Saccharopolyspora erythraea NRRL 2338: one gene and its partner. The main gene of each other region encodes a partner of the protein of the gene in region 2 in a complex. Links are inferred from orthologs where the notes say so. Each region holds a gene or a part of one and is shown on either strand. Other genes may lie near its edges.

Region 1 (6,675 bases), 5.4 Mb from region 2 along the record:
AGATGGCCCCGAAGCGCCTGACCTGTGCGTGCCGGGCGCCAACGCGAGTCAACGATGCCTGTCGAGGAGTGCGAAGTGACCGACACGTCCGCCGATCTGGTCATTCTCGGCGGCGGCTCGGGCGGCTACGCCTGCGCTTTCCGCGCGGCCGAGCTCGGCCTGTCCGTCGTCCTTATCGAAAAGGACAAGCTCGGTGGGACCTGCCTGCACCGCGGGTGCATCCCCACCAAGGCGCTGCTGCACGCAGCGGAGGTCGCCGACTCCGCCCGCGACGGCGACCAGTTCGGTGTGAAGACCTCGCTCGAGGGCATCGACATCGCAGGCGTCAACTCCTACAAGGACGGTGTCGTCAGCAAGCTCTACAAGGGCGTCCAGGGTCTGTTCAAGGCCCACAAGATCACCGTCGTCGAGGGTGCGGGCACCCTGGTCGACGCCAAGACCGTCGAGGTCGACGGCACCCGCTACACCGGCCGCAACGTCGTGCTCGCCACAGGCTCGTACTCCAAGTCGCTGCCGGGGCTGGAGCTGGGCGGCCGGGTCATCGCCAGCGAGCAGGCCCTGAACCTGGACTTCGTGCCGGAGAAGGTCGTGGTGCTCGGCGGTGGCGTGATCGGCGTGGAGTTCGCCAGCGTCTGGCGCTCCTTCGGCGCCGAGGTCACCATCGTCGAGGCCCTGCCGCACCTGGTGCCCAACGAGGACGAGTTCATCTCCAAGCGCCTGGAGCGCGAGTTCCGCAAGCGCGGCATCAAGTTCAAGACCGGCGTCAAGTTCACCGGTGCCCAGCAGAGCGCCGAGGGGGTCTCGGTCAGCCTGGAGAACGGCGACCAGTACGACGCCGACCTGCTGCTGGTGGCCGTCGGCCGCGGCCCCAACACCGCCGCCCTCGGCTTCGAGGAGGCCGGGGTGACCATGGAGCGCGGCTTCGTGCGCACCGACGACCGCCTGCGCACCAGCGTCGACGGCGTCTACGCGGTCGGCGACATCGTGCCCGGCCTGCAGCTCGCGCACCGCGGCTTCCAGCAGGGCATCTTCGTGGCCGAGGAGATCGCGGGGCTCAACCCGCAGGCGATCGACGAGTCGGGCATCCCGCGGGTCACCTACAGCCACCCCGAGGTCGCCTCGGTCGGCCTGACCGAGGCCGCGGCCAAGGAGCAGTACGGATCGGTCGAGACCTTCAACTACGACTTGGCCGGCAACGGCAAGAGCCAGATCCTCAAGACCTCCGGTGCGGTGAAGCTGGTCCGGGCCACCGACGGCCCGGTGGTGGGACTGCACATGGTCGGCGACCGCGTCGGTGAGCTCATCGGTGAGGCCCAGCTCATCTACAACTGGGAGGCCCTGCCCGAGGACGTCGCACCGCTGGTGCACGCACACCCGACTCAGACCGAAGCGCTCGGCGAGGCCCACCTCGCCCTGGCCGGCAAGCCGCTGCACGTGCACGGCTGACGTCTGAAATCCCGGCCGACCAGACGAGTCAGCCAAGCACCCCGCCACACAACGAGGAGACAGCGAACAGATGGCCTTCTCCGTCCAGATGCCGGCACTCGGCGAGAGCGTCACCGAGGGAACGATCACCAGGTGGCTCAAGCAGGAGGGCGACACCGTCGAGGTCGACGAACCCCTGCTGGAGGTCTCCACCGACAAGGTCGACACCGAGATCCCCTCCCCGGCCGCCGGTGTGCTCCAGCGCATCGTCGCCCAGGAGGACGACACCATCGAGATCGGCGGCGAGCTCGCCGTGATCGGTGAGTCGGGCGAGTCCGGCGGCGGCGAGTCCGCCCCCGCGGAGCAGCCCCAGCAGGCCGAGCCGCAGCAGCCCGAGCCCCAGCAGGCCGAGGCCGCGCAGCCGGAGCCCGAGCAGCAGCCCGCCCCGGCCCAGCAGGAGGCCCCGGCGCAGAGCTCCGGTGCCGCCCAGTCCGGTTCGGCGCAGGGCACCGAGGTGCCGATGCCCGCGCTGGGCGAGAGCGTCACCGAGGGAACGATCACCAGGTGGCTCAAGCAGGTCGGCGACACCGTCGAGGTCGACGAACCCCTGCTGGAGGTCTCCACCGACAAGGTCGACACCGAGATCCCCTCCCCGGTGGCCGGGACCCTGCTGGAGATCTCCGCCGGTGAGGACGACACCGTCGAGGTCGGCGCCAAGCTGGCCGTGGTCGGTGAGCAGGGCGCCGCGCCGTCGGCCCCGGCCGCGCCGCCGGAGGAGCAGACCGCCCCGCAGCAGGCCGCGCCACAGCAGGCCGCGCCACAGCAGTCGGCCCCGGCCGAGCAGCAGGCACCGGCTCAGCAGCAGGCTCCGGCCCAGCCCGCTCCGCAGCCCGTGCAGGAGCAGCCCCAGCAGGCCGCCCCGGCGCAGCCCGCCCAGCCGTCGGCTCCGGCCGAGGCCCCCTCGGGCGCCGCGCCGTACGTGACGCCGCTGGTGCGCAAGCTGGCCAACGAGCACGGCATCGACCTGTCCAAGATCAAGGGCAGCGGTGTCGGCGGCCGGATCCGCAAGCAGGACGTGCAGGCCGCCGTCGACGCCGCCAAGGCCGAGCAGGAGGCGCCCGCCGCGGCTCCGTCGGCTCCGTCCCGGCCCGGCCCGGCGGCCGCCCAGGCCGTGGAGCCCTCGGAAGAGGCCAAGGCGCTGCGCGGCACCACCCAGAAGATGACGCGGCTGCGCCAGCTTCTGGCCCGCCGCATGGTCGAGTCGCTGCAGACCGCCGCCCAGCTCACCACGGTGGTCGAGGTCGACGTCACCAGAATCGCCCGCCTGCGCGACCGCGCCAAGCAGAACTTCGAGGCGGCCGAAGGCGTCAAGCTCTCCTTCCTGCCCTTCTTCGCCAAGGCCGCGGCCGAGGCGCTGAAGCTGCACCCGAAGCTCAACGCTTCGGTGGACGAGGAGAACAAGGAGGTCACCTACCACGCCGCCGAGCACCTGGCGATCGCGGTCGACACCGAGCGCGGCCTGGTCTCGCCGGTGATCCACGACGCGGGTGACCTCAACCTCGGCGGGCTGGCCCGCAAGATCGCCGACCTGGCGGCGCGCACCCGCAACAACAAGATCAAGCCGGACGAGCTCAGCGGCGGCACGTTCACGCTGACCAACACCGGCAGCCGGGGCGCGCTGTTCGACACGCCGATCCTGAACCCGCCGCAGGTGGGCATGCTGGGCACCGGCACCGTGGTGAAGCGGCCGGTCGTGGTCACCGACGAGAACGGCGGCGACACGATCGCCATTCGCTCGATGGTGTACCTCGTGCTGTCCTACGACCACCGCCTGGTCGACGGCGCGGACGCGGCCCGGTTCCTGGCCACCCTCAAGCAGCGGCTCGAGGAAGGCGCCTTCGAGGCCGACCTGGGCCTCTGAGACGGCCGACGGCAGCGGGGCCGCCCACCGATCCGGTGGGCGGCCCCGTTTCCTTTGCGGTGGCAGGTGGGCTCCAGCGTCGCGCCGCGGAGGGCGGTGCGAGACGATCAGCGCATGCGCGTGGTTATCGCCGGCTCGTCCGGGTTGATCGGCACCAGCCTGGTCCCCGCACTCCGGCAGGCTAGGCACGAGGTGGTGCGGCTGGTGCGCCGCAGACCGGAGGCGCCCGACGAACGCGGCTGGGACCCGCCCGCGGGCCGGCTCGACGAGGACGCGCTGGAGGGCGCCGACGCGGTGGTCAACCTCTGCGGCGCGGGCATCGGGGACCGCCGGTGGACCCCGGAGCGCAAGCGCGTGCTGCTGGACTCCCGGCTGCGTCCGACCTCCGTGCTGGCCGAGGCGGTCGCGCAGCGCGGGGTCGCGACGCTGGTCAACGCCTCGGCGGTCGGCTTCTACGGCAACACCGGGCAGCGCCCGGTCACCGAGTCCGAGCCACCCGGTGACGGGTTCCTCGCCGACCTGGTGCGCCAGTGGGAGGCCGCGACCGCGCCCGCCTCCGACGCGGGCGCGCGCGTGGTGCTGGCCCGCAGCGGCCCGGTGCTCTCCCCCGCGGGCGGGCTGCTCGGCAGGCTCCGGCCGCTGTTCTCGTTCCTGCTCGGGGGGCGTTTCGGCGACGGCGAGCAGTACCTGCCGTGGATCTCGCTGGACGACGAGGTCGCGGCACTGCGCTTCGTCCTGGAACAGCCGCAGATCTCCGGTCCGGTGAACCTGACCGGGCCCACCCCGGTGCGCAACGCCGAGTTCGCGCGGGCGCTGGGCGAGGCGGTCGGGCGTCCGGCGCCGTGGGTGGTGCCGGGGTTCGTGCTGCGTGCGGCCGTCGGTGAGCTGGCCGACGACGTGCTGGGCGGGCAACGGGCGGTGCCCTCGGTGCTGGAGGGACACGGCTTCCGGTTCCAGCACCCCACGGTCCGGGCGGCCCTGGCGGCGGCTGTGCCCTCGGCTGCGGGCCGGGCGTAGCCTGGCCCGGTGACTCGTGCCGAGATTTCGTGTCGCGCCTCGTCAGACCCCGTCGAGGTGCGCGAGTTGGGAACCATCGACTACCTGTCCGCGTGGGACCTCCAGCGCGAGCTGGCCAACGGCCGCGCCGAGGGCGCGAACCCGGACACCCTGCTGATGCTGGAGCACCCGTCGGTGTACACGGCGGGCAAGCGCACCGCGCCGGAGGACCGGCCGCAGGACGGGACACCGGTCATCGACGTCGACCGCGGCGGCAAGATCACCTGGCACGGGCCGGGCCAGATCGTCGGCTACCCGATCCTGCAGCTGTGCGACCCGATCGACGTCGTCGACTACGTCCGTCGCCTCGAGGAGGCGATGATCGGAGTCTGCGAGCAGCTCGGCGTCCGCACCGGCCGGGTCGAGGGCCGCAGCGGCGTGTGGCTGCCCGCGGGCGACGGCCGCCCGGAGCGCAAGATCGCCGCGATCGGCATCCGGGTGCAGAAGGGCATCACGATGCACGGCCTGGAGCTGAACTGCAATCCCGACATGAAGCACTGGGATCGGATCATCCCCTGCGGCATCCGGGACGCCGGGACCACGTCGCTGTCGCTGGAGCTCGGCAGGGAGGTCACCGTCGCCGAGGTGCTGCCGCTGCTCACCAAGGCCGTGCTCGACGCCGTCGACGGCGTGCTGCCGGTGACCGACCGCAACATCGAGCGCGAGCAGCCCGCCGTGGCGGGCGCGACCCTGGCGCTGGACCCCTCGCTGCGCTGACCCGCCTGCACAACCGAACTCCACTCCTCTAGTATTCCGGAATTACGGACTACTAGAGGAGTGGAACATGCCCGCACCCCGGCGCACCCTGTCCCGCCGCAGCGTGCTCACCGCCGCCGCGGCCGCCGTCCCCGCGCTCGCGCTCGCACCGCACGCCCTCGGCCAGCCGGCGGCACCGCCCGACCTCTCCACCCCCGACGGGTGGCTGAGCTGGATCTCCACCCACCGCGACGGGTTCGCGATCGTCCTCGACGACGGTCTCGGCGCCCGGCTCTCGCACCGGCCGCGGCAGGCGCGGCCGCTGGCTTCGGCGGTCAAGGTCATCCACCTCGCCGCCTACGCCACCGCCGTCGCGGAGGGTCGGCTGGACCCGGACGAGCAGATCCGCGTCGGCGACTGGGAACGCTTCTACGTCCCGACCGACGGCGGCGGTCACATCGCGTCCCTGGGCGAGCTGGGCATCCCCACCGACCCCACCGGGCTCTACGCCGCCGACCCGAACCGGCTGGTCACGCTCGAGCAGATGATGACCTGCATGATCAAGTTCAGCGACAGCGCGGCACCGGACTTCCTGCGCGTGCGCCTCGGCGAGGGCGCGCTGCGCCGGGCGGCCCGCGACGGCGGCTGGCCCGACCCGGACCTGCGCTCGCTGTGCGCGGAGTACCTGTTCCTCCTGCTGCCGGAGCACGCTCCTCCGCAGGGCGCGCCCGTCCCGGCGCGGCGGCGCATCGGCTACCGGCTCGAACGCCGCTTCAGCTCCGACGCCGCCTTCCGGCAGATGGTCAAGGACCGGATCCTGCACAACCCGCTTCCCCCGGAGGACGTCCAGAACGCCTGGGCCGCGGCGACCGCGGGCGGCGCGGCGTCGTCGCTGTTCGGCATCCACCGCTCGATCGCGACCGGCGCGTTCCCGAACCGGCGCGCCGCCGGCATCGCGCAGCGGATCCTCGAACTGCCGCTGAAGGACCACCTGCCGCCGGGCCTGGCCGGCATCGGCATGAAGGGCGGCAGCCTCCCCGGCAGCCTGACCTGCGGCCTGTCGGTGCGGCGCGCCGACGGAACCGTAGGGGCCGGAGCGCTGCTCGCGCACGGCGACATCAGCCTGGAGCAGATCACCAAGGGCGACCCGGGCGTGGTGCTGCTGCTGGCGCTGACCGATCCGGCTTGGCGGGACCGCCTCGCACGGGCCCTGCGCGGCTGAGGCAAGCTCGGGGCGTGAGCACGCCATCGGACGACGACCTGCACACCCGCGTCCTCGACCTCGAACGCCGCGTCGCGGCGCTCGAGGGGGTCGAACGGGCGAACGCGGTGGAGCCCAGCGGGGGCTCGGTGGAGTACCGGGGCCGGCTCGCCGAGCCGGTCGAGCTGGAGTGGACGATCCACGTCGACCCGGCCCGGGTGATGCAGCTCGACGACGGCCCCCGCGCCGACGTCCTCGCCGCCCTCGGCCATCCGGCGCGGGCGGCGGTGGTGCGGCTGCTGGCCGGCGAGGGACCGCAGAACGCGGCGGCGCTGCAGGCCGCCGCCGGGCTGGGCTCCACCGGGCAGCTCTACCA
Region 2 (8,974 bases):
ACGGGTGGAGTTCGCCACCGGGACGGGCACGGCCGGCCGGTGGGTCGGGTAGCGGGAGTCAGGTGCCTGCCGGGCCGGTCCGGCACGGCCGCCCGGGCGCGGCGCTGCCGGGGGCTGGGAGCCGGGCGCGACCGCCCTCCGGGCCACGGGCCGCGGCTGTCGGCGTTGGCGACCACGAGCCGGATTGCCTTGCTGGGTAAGGGGGATGCGGCGCAACATCGGCGGGAGGCCTGTCCTACGCTGCACTCCGGTCTGCGGCAGCGCAGCAGGCGAGCGAAACCGAGGAGGACCGGTGTACTTCACCGACCGTGGCATTGAAGAACTCGAAGAGCGTCGCGGTGATGATGAGGTGACCCTGGCGTGGGTCGCCGACCGGATGCGTGCCTTCGTCGACCTCAACCCCGAGTTCGAGGACGCCGCCGAGAGGCTGGCGACCTTCCTGGCCCGCGACGACGCCGACGACGACTGACCGGCGGCTCACGGGGCTGACGGCGCCCTCGGCGGCCCGCGGCCGGACGGCACGCCAAGCGCCCGGCCCCGTTCAGCTCCGGGCCGCCGACCCGGCGGGCTCGTTGCGGGACCGGCTCGCGCTGGTCAGCCGGCGTCCTCGTCGTGGCGGTCGGCGGCGCAGTCGTCGGGCGTCACGGCCTCGGCCCACAGGTGCAGGCGGTCGCTCTCGCGGGCGATGTCGATGTAGAGGGAGTCTCCGCGGCAGGCGACGTCGAGGTTCTGGTGCACGTCGTGCTCGATGTGGCCGTCGTCGCCGATCTGGCCGGTGCCGCCGCGCGGCCCGATGAGGCGGACGTGGCGGCGGTGAGCGTGCTCGCGCACCATCTCCGCGATCCAGTCGGTGACTTCCTCCGGCGTCAGCAGCACCGCCTGCGGGGCTCGCCGCAGCCGGTCGAGGCGCCTGCTGCCCGGCGACGTCGAGCTGCTGTCGCGCGACTCGGAGTAGGCGTGCCAATGCACGCCCTTGGCCCGCCACTCGTCGGGATCCTGCACGTCGCCTCCGTCCTCTGTGGAGCGGTGCCGGCGTTCGCCGACGGCCGCCGCCGGAACGCGCCGGGTGGGGCCGGCGCGTGGGCGCATCGCGGTGCGGCTCGCGCCGCGATGGGCCGGGAGGAGCTGGCGAGCCGGCCTCGCGGCCGCCTCGAATGACCACCGTGCCGCTTCCTGATCACGACGGCGTCCCCCATCCGATAACGGACGGGTTGTCGTGCCCGCGACCGCGAGCCGGACCCCGGCGAGACCCGCGCGGAACCGACCCGGACGCGGAAGGGCCGCCGGCTCCCGCGGGAACCGGCGGCCCTTCCAGCAGTCGTCGGCGATCAGGCGAAGGCGCCCTGCACGACCTCGGCCTGCTCGACCTCGTGCACCTTGGCCATACCGGTCGCCGGGGCGGCCATCGGCCGCCGCGACACGCGGCGCAGGCCCGCCAGGCGCTCCGGGAACAGCTCCGGCAGCGCCAGGCCGAGGAACGGCCAGGCACCCTGGTTCGCCGGCTCCTCCTGCACCCACCGGACGTCGGTGGCGTTGGAGTACCGCTCGAGCAGCCTGCCCAGCTTGCGGTGCGGCAGCGGGTAGAGCTGCTCCAGCCGCACCACCGCGGTGTCGTCGTGGCCCTGCTTGGCCTTCTCGGCGGCCAGCTCGTAGTAGAGCTTGCCGGTGCACAGCACCACGCGGCGCACCGAGGCCGGGTCCGGCTGCGTCGGGTCGTCGATCACCGAGGTGAACTTGCCCTCGGTGAAGTCCTCGACCGGGCTGGTGGCCGCCTTGAGCCGCAGCATCGACTTCGGCGTGAAGACGACCAGCGGCCGGTGGATGCCGTCCAGCGCGTGGCGGCGCAGCAGGTGGAAGTAGTTCGCCGGCGTCGACGGCATCGCCACCGTCATCGACCCCTCGGCGCAGAGCTGCAGCCACCGCTCGATGCGCGCCGAGCTGTGGTCCGGACCCTGGCCCTCGTGGCCGTGCGGCAGCAGCAGCACGACGTCGGAGCGCTGGCCCCACTTGGCCTCACCGGAGGAGATGAACTCGTCGATGATCGACTGCGCGCCGTTGAAGAAGTCGCCGAACTGCGCCTCCCACAGCACCAGGGCGTCCGGGTTGGCCACCGAGTAGCCGTACTCGAAGCCCATGGCCGCGAACTCCGACAGCGCCGAGTCGTAGACCAGGAACTTCGCCTGGTCCTCGCTCAGGTTCTGCAGCGGCGTGTACTCGGCACCGGTCTTGCGGTCGATGAGCACCGAGTGCCGCTGGCCGAACGTGCCGCGACGGCTGTCCTGGCCGGTCAGGCGGACCGGGCGGCCCTCCATGGTCAGCGAGCCGAACGCGAGCAGCTCGCCGAACGCCCAGTCGATGCCGCCCTCGGTGGCCATCTTCGCGCGGCGCTCCAGCACGGGCTTGACCCGCGAGTGCGGCGTGAAGCCCTCGGGCATGTTGACCTGCGCGTCGGCGATCCGCTTGAGTGTGTCGACCGGGATCGCGGTCGCCAGCCCCTGCGGGACCACCTGCTCGGACTCCACCGACGGGCTGGGCTCCGGCGGGTGCTTCTCCAGCTCGCGGACCTCGTTGAACACGTGCTCCAGCTGGCTGGCGTAGTCCTTCAGCGCCTTCTCGGCCTCTTCGACCGTGATGTCGCCACGGCCGATGAGGGCCTCGGTGTAGGTCTTGCGGACGCTGCGCATCTTGTCGATCGCGTCGTACATCGCCGGCTGCGTCATGGACGGGTCGTCGCCCTCGTTGTGACCCCGGCGGCGGTAGCAGACCATGTCGATCACGACGTCCTTGCCGAACGCCTGGCGGTACTCCACGGCCAGCTTGGCGACCCAGACGCAGGCCTCGGGGTCGTCACCGTTGACGTGGAAGACCGGCGCGCCGATCATCTTCGCCACGTCGGTGGAGTACTTGCTCGACCGCGAGTGCTCCGGGGCGGTGGTGTAGCCGACCTGGTTGTTGACGATCACGTGGACCGTGCCGCCGGTGCGGTAGCCGCGCAGCAGCGACAGGTTCAGCGTCTCGGCGACCACGCCCTGGCCCGCGAACGCGGCGTCGCCGTGCAGCAGCACCGGCAGCACCGTGAAGCCCTCCTGGCCCTTGTCCAGGATGTCCTGCTTGGCGCGGACGATGCCCTCCAGCACCGGGTCCACGGCCTCCAGGTGCGAGGGGTTGGAGGTCAGCGACACCTTGGTCTCGCCGTCGCCGAACATCCGGAAGTACTTGCCCTCGGCGCCGAGGTGGTACTTCACGTCGCCGGAGCCGTGTGCCTGGCCCGGGTCGAGGTTGCCCTCGAACTCGCGGAAGATCTGCGAGATCGGCTTGCCGACGATGTTGGCCAGCACGTTGAGGCGGCCGCGGTGCGGCATGCCGATGACGACCTCGTCCAGCTCGGAGGCCGCGGCGGTGTCGAGCACCGCGTCCAGCAGCGGCACGACGGTCTCGGCGCCCTCCAGCGAGAAGCGCTTCTGGCCGACGTACTTGGTCTGCAGGAAGGTCTCGAACGCCTCGGCGGCGTTGAGCTTGGACAGGATGTACTTCTGCTCGGTCGGCTCGGGCTTGGTGTGCGGCTTCTCGACCCGGCCCTGCAGCCACTCGCGCTCGTCGGGCTCGAGGATGTGCATGTACTCGACGCCGACGGTGCGGCAGTAGGAGTCGCGCAGCACGCCGAGCACGTCGCGCAGCTTCATCCGCTCCTTGCCCGCGAAGCCGCCGACGGCGAACGTGCGGTCCAGGTCCCACAGGGTGAGGCTGTGGGAGAGGACGTCGAGGTCCTCGTGGCGGCGCTGGCGGTAGTTCAGCGGGTCGATGTCGGCCATCAGGTGGCCGCGGGTGCGGTAGGCGTCGATCAGCTCCAGCACCCGGGCGGTCTTGTCGACCGCGCCCTCTGGGATGTCGCGGGTCCAGCGGACCGGCTCGTAGGGGATCCGCAGCGACGTGAAGATGTCGTCGTAGAACCCGTTCTCGCCGAGCAGCAGCTGGTGCACCGTGCGCAGGAAGTCACCGGACTCCGCGCCCTGGATGACGCGGTGGTCGTAGGTGGAGGTCAGCGTCACGATCTTGCTGATCCCCATGTCGACCAGCGCCTGCTCGCTGGCGCCCTGGAACTCGGCGGGGTAGTCCATCGCGCCGACGCCGATGATCGCGCTCTGGCCCTTGGTCAGCCGCGGCACCGAGTGGTTGGTGCCGCTGGGGCCGGGGTTGGTCAGCGAGATGGTGGTGCCGGAGAAGTCGTCGGCGGTCAGCGCGCTGTTGCGGGCCTTGCGGATGATGTCCTCGTAGGCCTGCCAGAACTGCTGGAAGGTCATCTCCTCGCAGCCCTTGATGGAGGCGACCACCAGGCTGCGCGAGCCGTCCTTGGCCGGCATGTCGATCGCCAGGCCGAGGTTGACGTGCTCGGGGGTGACCACGGCGGGCTTGCCCTTGGCGTCCTCGCCGTAGTGGCGGTTCATGTCGGGGTGGTTCCGCAGCGCCCGGATCAGCGCGTAGCCGATCAGGTGCGTGAAGGAGACCTTCCCGCCCTTGTTCCGCTTGAGGTGGTTGTTGATGACGATGCGGTTGTCGAAGAGCAGCTTGGCCGGCACCGCGCGCACGCTGGTCGCGGTCGGCACGGTGAGCGACTGCTCCATGTTCTTGGCGATCGCGGCCGCGGCGCCGCGCAGCGGCTTGGCCTGCTCGCCCGCGGGGGCCTCCTTGACGGGGGCGGCCTTGGCGGCCTCCTGCGGGGAGGGCTTGGGCTCGGCGGGCTTCGGCTTGCTCGGTGCGGTGGCGGACGGGGGCGGGGTCTGCCCGTTGGTCTCGACCACGCGTGCCGCGGTGGCCGTCGCCTTCGGGGCCGCTGCAGAACCGGTCGCGGCTGCGGTGGTTTCAGTGGCCTGGCCCGGCTTGTAGTCGGCGAAGAATTCGTGCCACGCCGAGTCTACGGAGGTGGGATCGTGCAGGAACTGCTCGTACATTTCCTCGATCAACCACTCATTGGGGCCGAACTGTGACGCAGGGCTGCTGCTGGACACGGCTGGCGTTCGCCTCGATCCATCTGCTCGTGATGTACACACACTCGGGTACCAGGCTAGCGGTCCGTTTCGCGTGGTTGGCACACAGTACGGTCGTTCTGGTAGCGAAGATGGTCACAGAATCGTTAAGGAAACGCCTCGCGGCGTTGAACACGCCCGCCCGGCTCCTGAGCACGATCACTGCCCTCACGTACGATGCGCCGCCCCCGGGCCTGCCGCCCGGCTGCCGCTGCCTGGCACTACTCCATACGAGTTGTCGTCCTGCTCCAGTATGACGTTTCTCCTCGGCGAGTTGTTCCTGGATCCCGGACCGATTCGTCCCGTCATCCGGGCGGGTGGTGACTCTGCGGAACCGCTCCTGCGCGTTCGGTGCCGGTGTCGTTCCACAACTGCCGGTAGCGACCGCCGAGCGCCAGCAGCTCCTCGTGGGTGCCCTCCTCCGCGATGCGGCCGCCGTCGACCACGACGATCCGGTCGGCGCGGGCCGCCGTGGCAAGCCGGTGCGCCACGACGAACGTGGTCCGCTTGGCCGCGAGCTGATCGCTGGCGGTCACCACCATCGACTCGGTCGCCGGGTCCAGCGCGGCGGTGGCCTCGTCGAGCAGCAGCAGGTCGGGGGAGACCAGTTCGGCGCGGGCGAGCGCGACGAGCTGGCGCTGCCCCGCCGACAGCCCCCGCCCGCGCTCGCCGACCTGCTGGCGGAACCCGTCCGGCAGCATCGCGATCCCGGGCAGCGCGCCGACCGAGCGCGCGGCGGCCTCGATCTCCTCCGGCTCGGCGCCGGGCCGCCCGTAGGCGATGTTGGCTGCGATGTCCCCGGTGAACAGGTGGCCCTCCTGCGGGACCACCGCCAGCCGGTGGTGGAAGCCGGTCAGGTCGTAGGAGCGCACGTCGACCCCGTCGACCAGCACCGCGCCCTCGGTGACGTCGTAGAACCGGGCGAGGAGCTTGACCAGCGTCGACTTGCCCGCGCCGGTGGCGCCGACCAGCGCGACGGTCTCGCCGGGGGCGACCCGCAGCGAGACGTCGTGCAGCGCGGGCCGCTCGGTGCCGGGGTAGCGGAAGGTCACCGAGCGCAGCTCGACCTCGCCGGTCAGCCGCTCGGGCACCGCGACCGGCTCGGCCGCCTGCGGCACCGACGTCGGCGTGCGCAGCAGGTCGCCGATGCGGCGCAGGCCGACCCGCGCCTGCTGGTAGCCGTCGAAGACGCTGGAGAGCTGCTGGACCGGGGAGAAGAACAGCCCCAGGTACAGCAGGAACGCGACCAGCACGCCTGCCGAGAGACCGCCCGCGGCGACCCGGGACGCTCCCACGCCCAGCACCATGGCCTGCGCGGCCTCCGACAGCAGCGCGACGAACGGGAAGTAGGTCGCGATGTAGCGCTGCGCGCGAAGCCGCGAGCGGCGGTAGGCGTCGCTGCGGCGGGCGAAGACCTTCGCCGAGTGCCGCTCCCGGCGGTGGGCCTGGGCGACCCGCAGCCCGGAGACGTTCTCCTGCATGTCGGCGTTGACCGTGCTGACCCGCTCGCGGGCCTCGGCGTAGGCCACCGAGGAGACCCGCCGGAAGATCACCGTGGCCACCACCAGCACAGGCAGCACCGACAACGCCACCAGTGCCAGTGAGAAGTCGGTGACCAGCAGGGTGACGGCGATGCCGGCGATGGTCAGCACGCTGACCACCGCGGTGGCCAGTCCGGTTTGCAGGAACGTCGACAGGGCGTCGACGTCGGTGGTCATCCGGGTCATGATCCGGCCGCCGAGCTCGCGCTCGTAGTAGTCGAGCCCGAGCCGTTGCAGGTGCGCGAAGCTGCGCAGCCGCAGCAGGTAGAGCAGGGTCTCGCCGGTCCGCGCGGTCACCACGGTCTGCACCTTCACGACCAGCCAGCCCGCCGCGACCACGGCCGCGGCCACCGCGGTCGCCGTCCACAGCGCCCCCAGGTCGCCCGCGACCACACCGCCGTCGACGCCCTGGCGGACCAGCGTCGGCAGCGCGATCAGCGCCGCCGCGTCGGCGGCGACCAGCAGTACGGTCAGCACCAGACCCCAGCGGATCGGCCGGAACAGCCGGGCCAGCCGGAACTCCGGGTCCGGCGCGGTCGGGTCCACGCCGGGCAGCCGGGGCTGGGCGGTTGCCGCGGGCAGCTTGCGCAGCCCCTCGATCAGCTCCGGGGTGGGCGGTGTGCCGCCGGAGGCGTCCGCGACGAGCTCGTCGCGCTCGACCTGCGGCCACAGCTCCGGGGTGATGCCCTCGCCGCCGTCCGCCCGGTCGCAGCGGTTGTCGATCGACTCGCCGGGCCCGGCCAGCAGCGAGCGGAAAAGCTCGCAACGCTCCTCCAGCTCCTCCTGGGTGCCGATGTCGACGACCCGGCCCTCGTCGAGCACCGCGATCCGGTCGGCCAGCGCCAGCGTCGAGCGGCGGTGCGCGACCAGCAGCGTCGTGCGCTGGGCGGTCACCGAGCGCAGCGTGTCGTGGATGGCGGCCTCCGTGGTCGGGTCCACCGCCGAGGTCGCGTCGTCGAGCACCAGGATGCGCGGGTCCGACAGCAACGCCCTGGCCAGCGCGACCCGTTGCCGCTGGCCGCCGGAGAGGGTCAGTCCGCGCTCGCCGACCAGCGTGGCGTAGCCGTCGGGAAGCGCGCTGATGAAGTCGTGCGCCTCGGCCGCCCGAGCGGCTGCGATCACCGCCTCGTCGGACGCGTCGGGCATGCCGTAGGCGATGTTGCCTCGGATGGTGTCGGAGAACAGGAACGCTTCCTCGAACACCACTCCCACCGCCGAGCGCAGCGAGTCCAGCCGCAGGTCGCGGATGTCGAGCGGCTCCTCGCCCACCCGGCCGATCCGCACCGCGCCCTCGTGCACATCGTAGAAGCGAGGCAACAGCATCGACACCGTCGACTTGCCCGAACCGGCCGGACCGACCAGCGCGACCGTCTCGCCCGGACGCACGCGCAGCGTCGCGTCGCGCAGCACCGGCTGGGTGCGGCTGTAGCCGAAACCGACGCCGTCGAGCTCCACCTCCAGCGGACCGTCCGGCAGCGCGACCGCGTCCGGCTTGTCCTGCACCTCCGGCTGCGAGTCGATCAGCTCGTTGATCCGCTCGGCGCCGGCGCGCACGAGCTGCCCCTGGATCACCGTGCTCGCGATCATCCGGGCGGGCCCGGCCAGCATCGTCACGTACCCGGCGAAGGCCACGAAGGTGCCGATGCTCACCTGGCCCTGCACCACCATCCAGCCGCCGAGGCCGAGCACCCCGACCTGCCCGGAGACCGGCAGCGCGGTCAGCGTCGCCTGTGGCAGCGAGGTCAGGCGGGCGCTGCGCAGCCGCTCGGCGAACAGCCTGCGCGCACCGCTCTCCAGCCGCGCCACCTCGCGGGCCTCCTGGCCGAAGCCCTTCACCACCCGGACGCCGGTGACGGACTCCTCGACGTGCTGGGCGATGTCGGCGGCGCGCTGCTGGGCCGACCACGTCGCCAGGTAGAGCCGCTTCTTGCTGCGCGCCGACACCACCGCGATCAGCGGCGTGATGACCAGCGCCACCACCGTCAGCAGCGGCGACAGCCACAGCATCGCCCCGATCGCGAACAGCGCGAGCACCACGGTGCCCGCGGCGAGCGGGAACATCGACAGGAGTCCGTTGACCAGTTGCAGGTCGGTGATCGAGCGCGACACCACCTGGCCGGTGCGCAGCGCGTCCTGCTTGCCGCCGTCGAGCCGCTGCACCGACGCGAACACCGCGCGGCGCAGGTCGTGCTGCACGTCCAGGGCGAGGCGGCCCGCGCTGTAGCGGCGCACGAACGCGGCGGCGAAGCGGAACAGCCCCAGCCCGAGCAGTCCGGCCACGACCCACCAGAGGCGCGCCGTCGTGCCCGCGACCGCGTCGTCCACCGCGACCTTGGTCAGCAGCGGCACCAGCGCTTCCAGGCCGACGGCGGTGACCGACGCGGTGATGGCCAGCGTCGCCGATACGGG

What was found. The genes of interacting proteins can lie anywhere in the genome.
Region 1: SACE_RS30690 (region 2) and sucB share a complex: the UniProt entries of both Bacillus subtilis proteins name them as parts of the 2-oxoglutarate dehydrogenase (OGDH) complex. The link is inferred for Saccharopolyspora erythraea NRRL 2338 from one-to-one orthologs.

What each region holds. Positions count from the first base shown.
Region 1 is NC_009142.1:1,801,846-1,808,520, reverse strand. Bases 991-3,931 are described here. They hold sucB (2-oxoglutarate dehydrogenase, E2 component, dihydrolipoamide succinyltransferase), read left to right. Parts: upstream 991-1,516; coding sequence 1,517-3,346; downstream 3,347-3,931. Other genes in these bases: SACE_RS08055 (TIGR01777 family oxidoreductase), read left to right, coding at 3,461-3,931; lpdA (dihydrolipoyl dehydrogenase), read left to right, coding at 991-1,446. Also shown: more of lpdA, read left to right, coding at 76-990; more of SACE_RS08055, read left to right, coding at 3,932-4,363; lipoyl(octanoyl) transferase LipB, read left to right, coding at 4,373-5,119; SACE_RS08045 (serine hydrolase), read left to right, coding at 5,187-6,320; SACE_RS08040 (ArsR/SmtB family transcription factor), read left to right, coding at 6,335-6,675. UniProt on the Bacillus subtilis protein: E2 component of the 2-oxoglutarate dehydrogenase (OGDH) complex which catalyzes the second step in the conversion of 2-oxoglutarate to succinyl-CoA and CO(2).
Region 2 is NC_009142.1:7,151,447-7,160,420, reverse strand. Bases 1,129-5,394 are described here. They hold SACE_RS30690 (multifunctional oxoglutarate decarboxylase/oxoglutarate dehydrogenase thiamine pyrophosphate-binding subunit/dihydrolipoyllysine-residue succinyltransferase subunit), read right to left. Parts: upstream 5,007-5,394; coding sequence 1,329-5,006; downstream 1,129-1,328. Other genes in these bases: SACE_RS30685 (ABC transporter ATP-binding protein), read right to left, coding at 5,330-5,394. Outside these bases: SACE_RS38485 (DUF6104 family protein), read left to right, coding at 293-469; SACE_RS30695 (hypothetical protein), read right to left, coding at 595-1,002; more of SACE_RS30685, read right to left, coding at 5,395-8,974. UniProt on the Bacillus subtilis protein: E1 component of the 2-oxoglutarate dehydrogenase (OGDH) complex which catalyzes the decarboxylation of 2-oxoglutarate, the first step in the conversion of 2-oxoglutarate to succinyl-CoA and CO(2).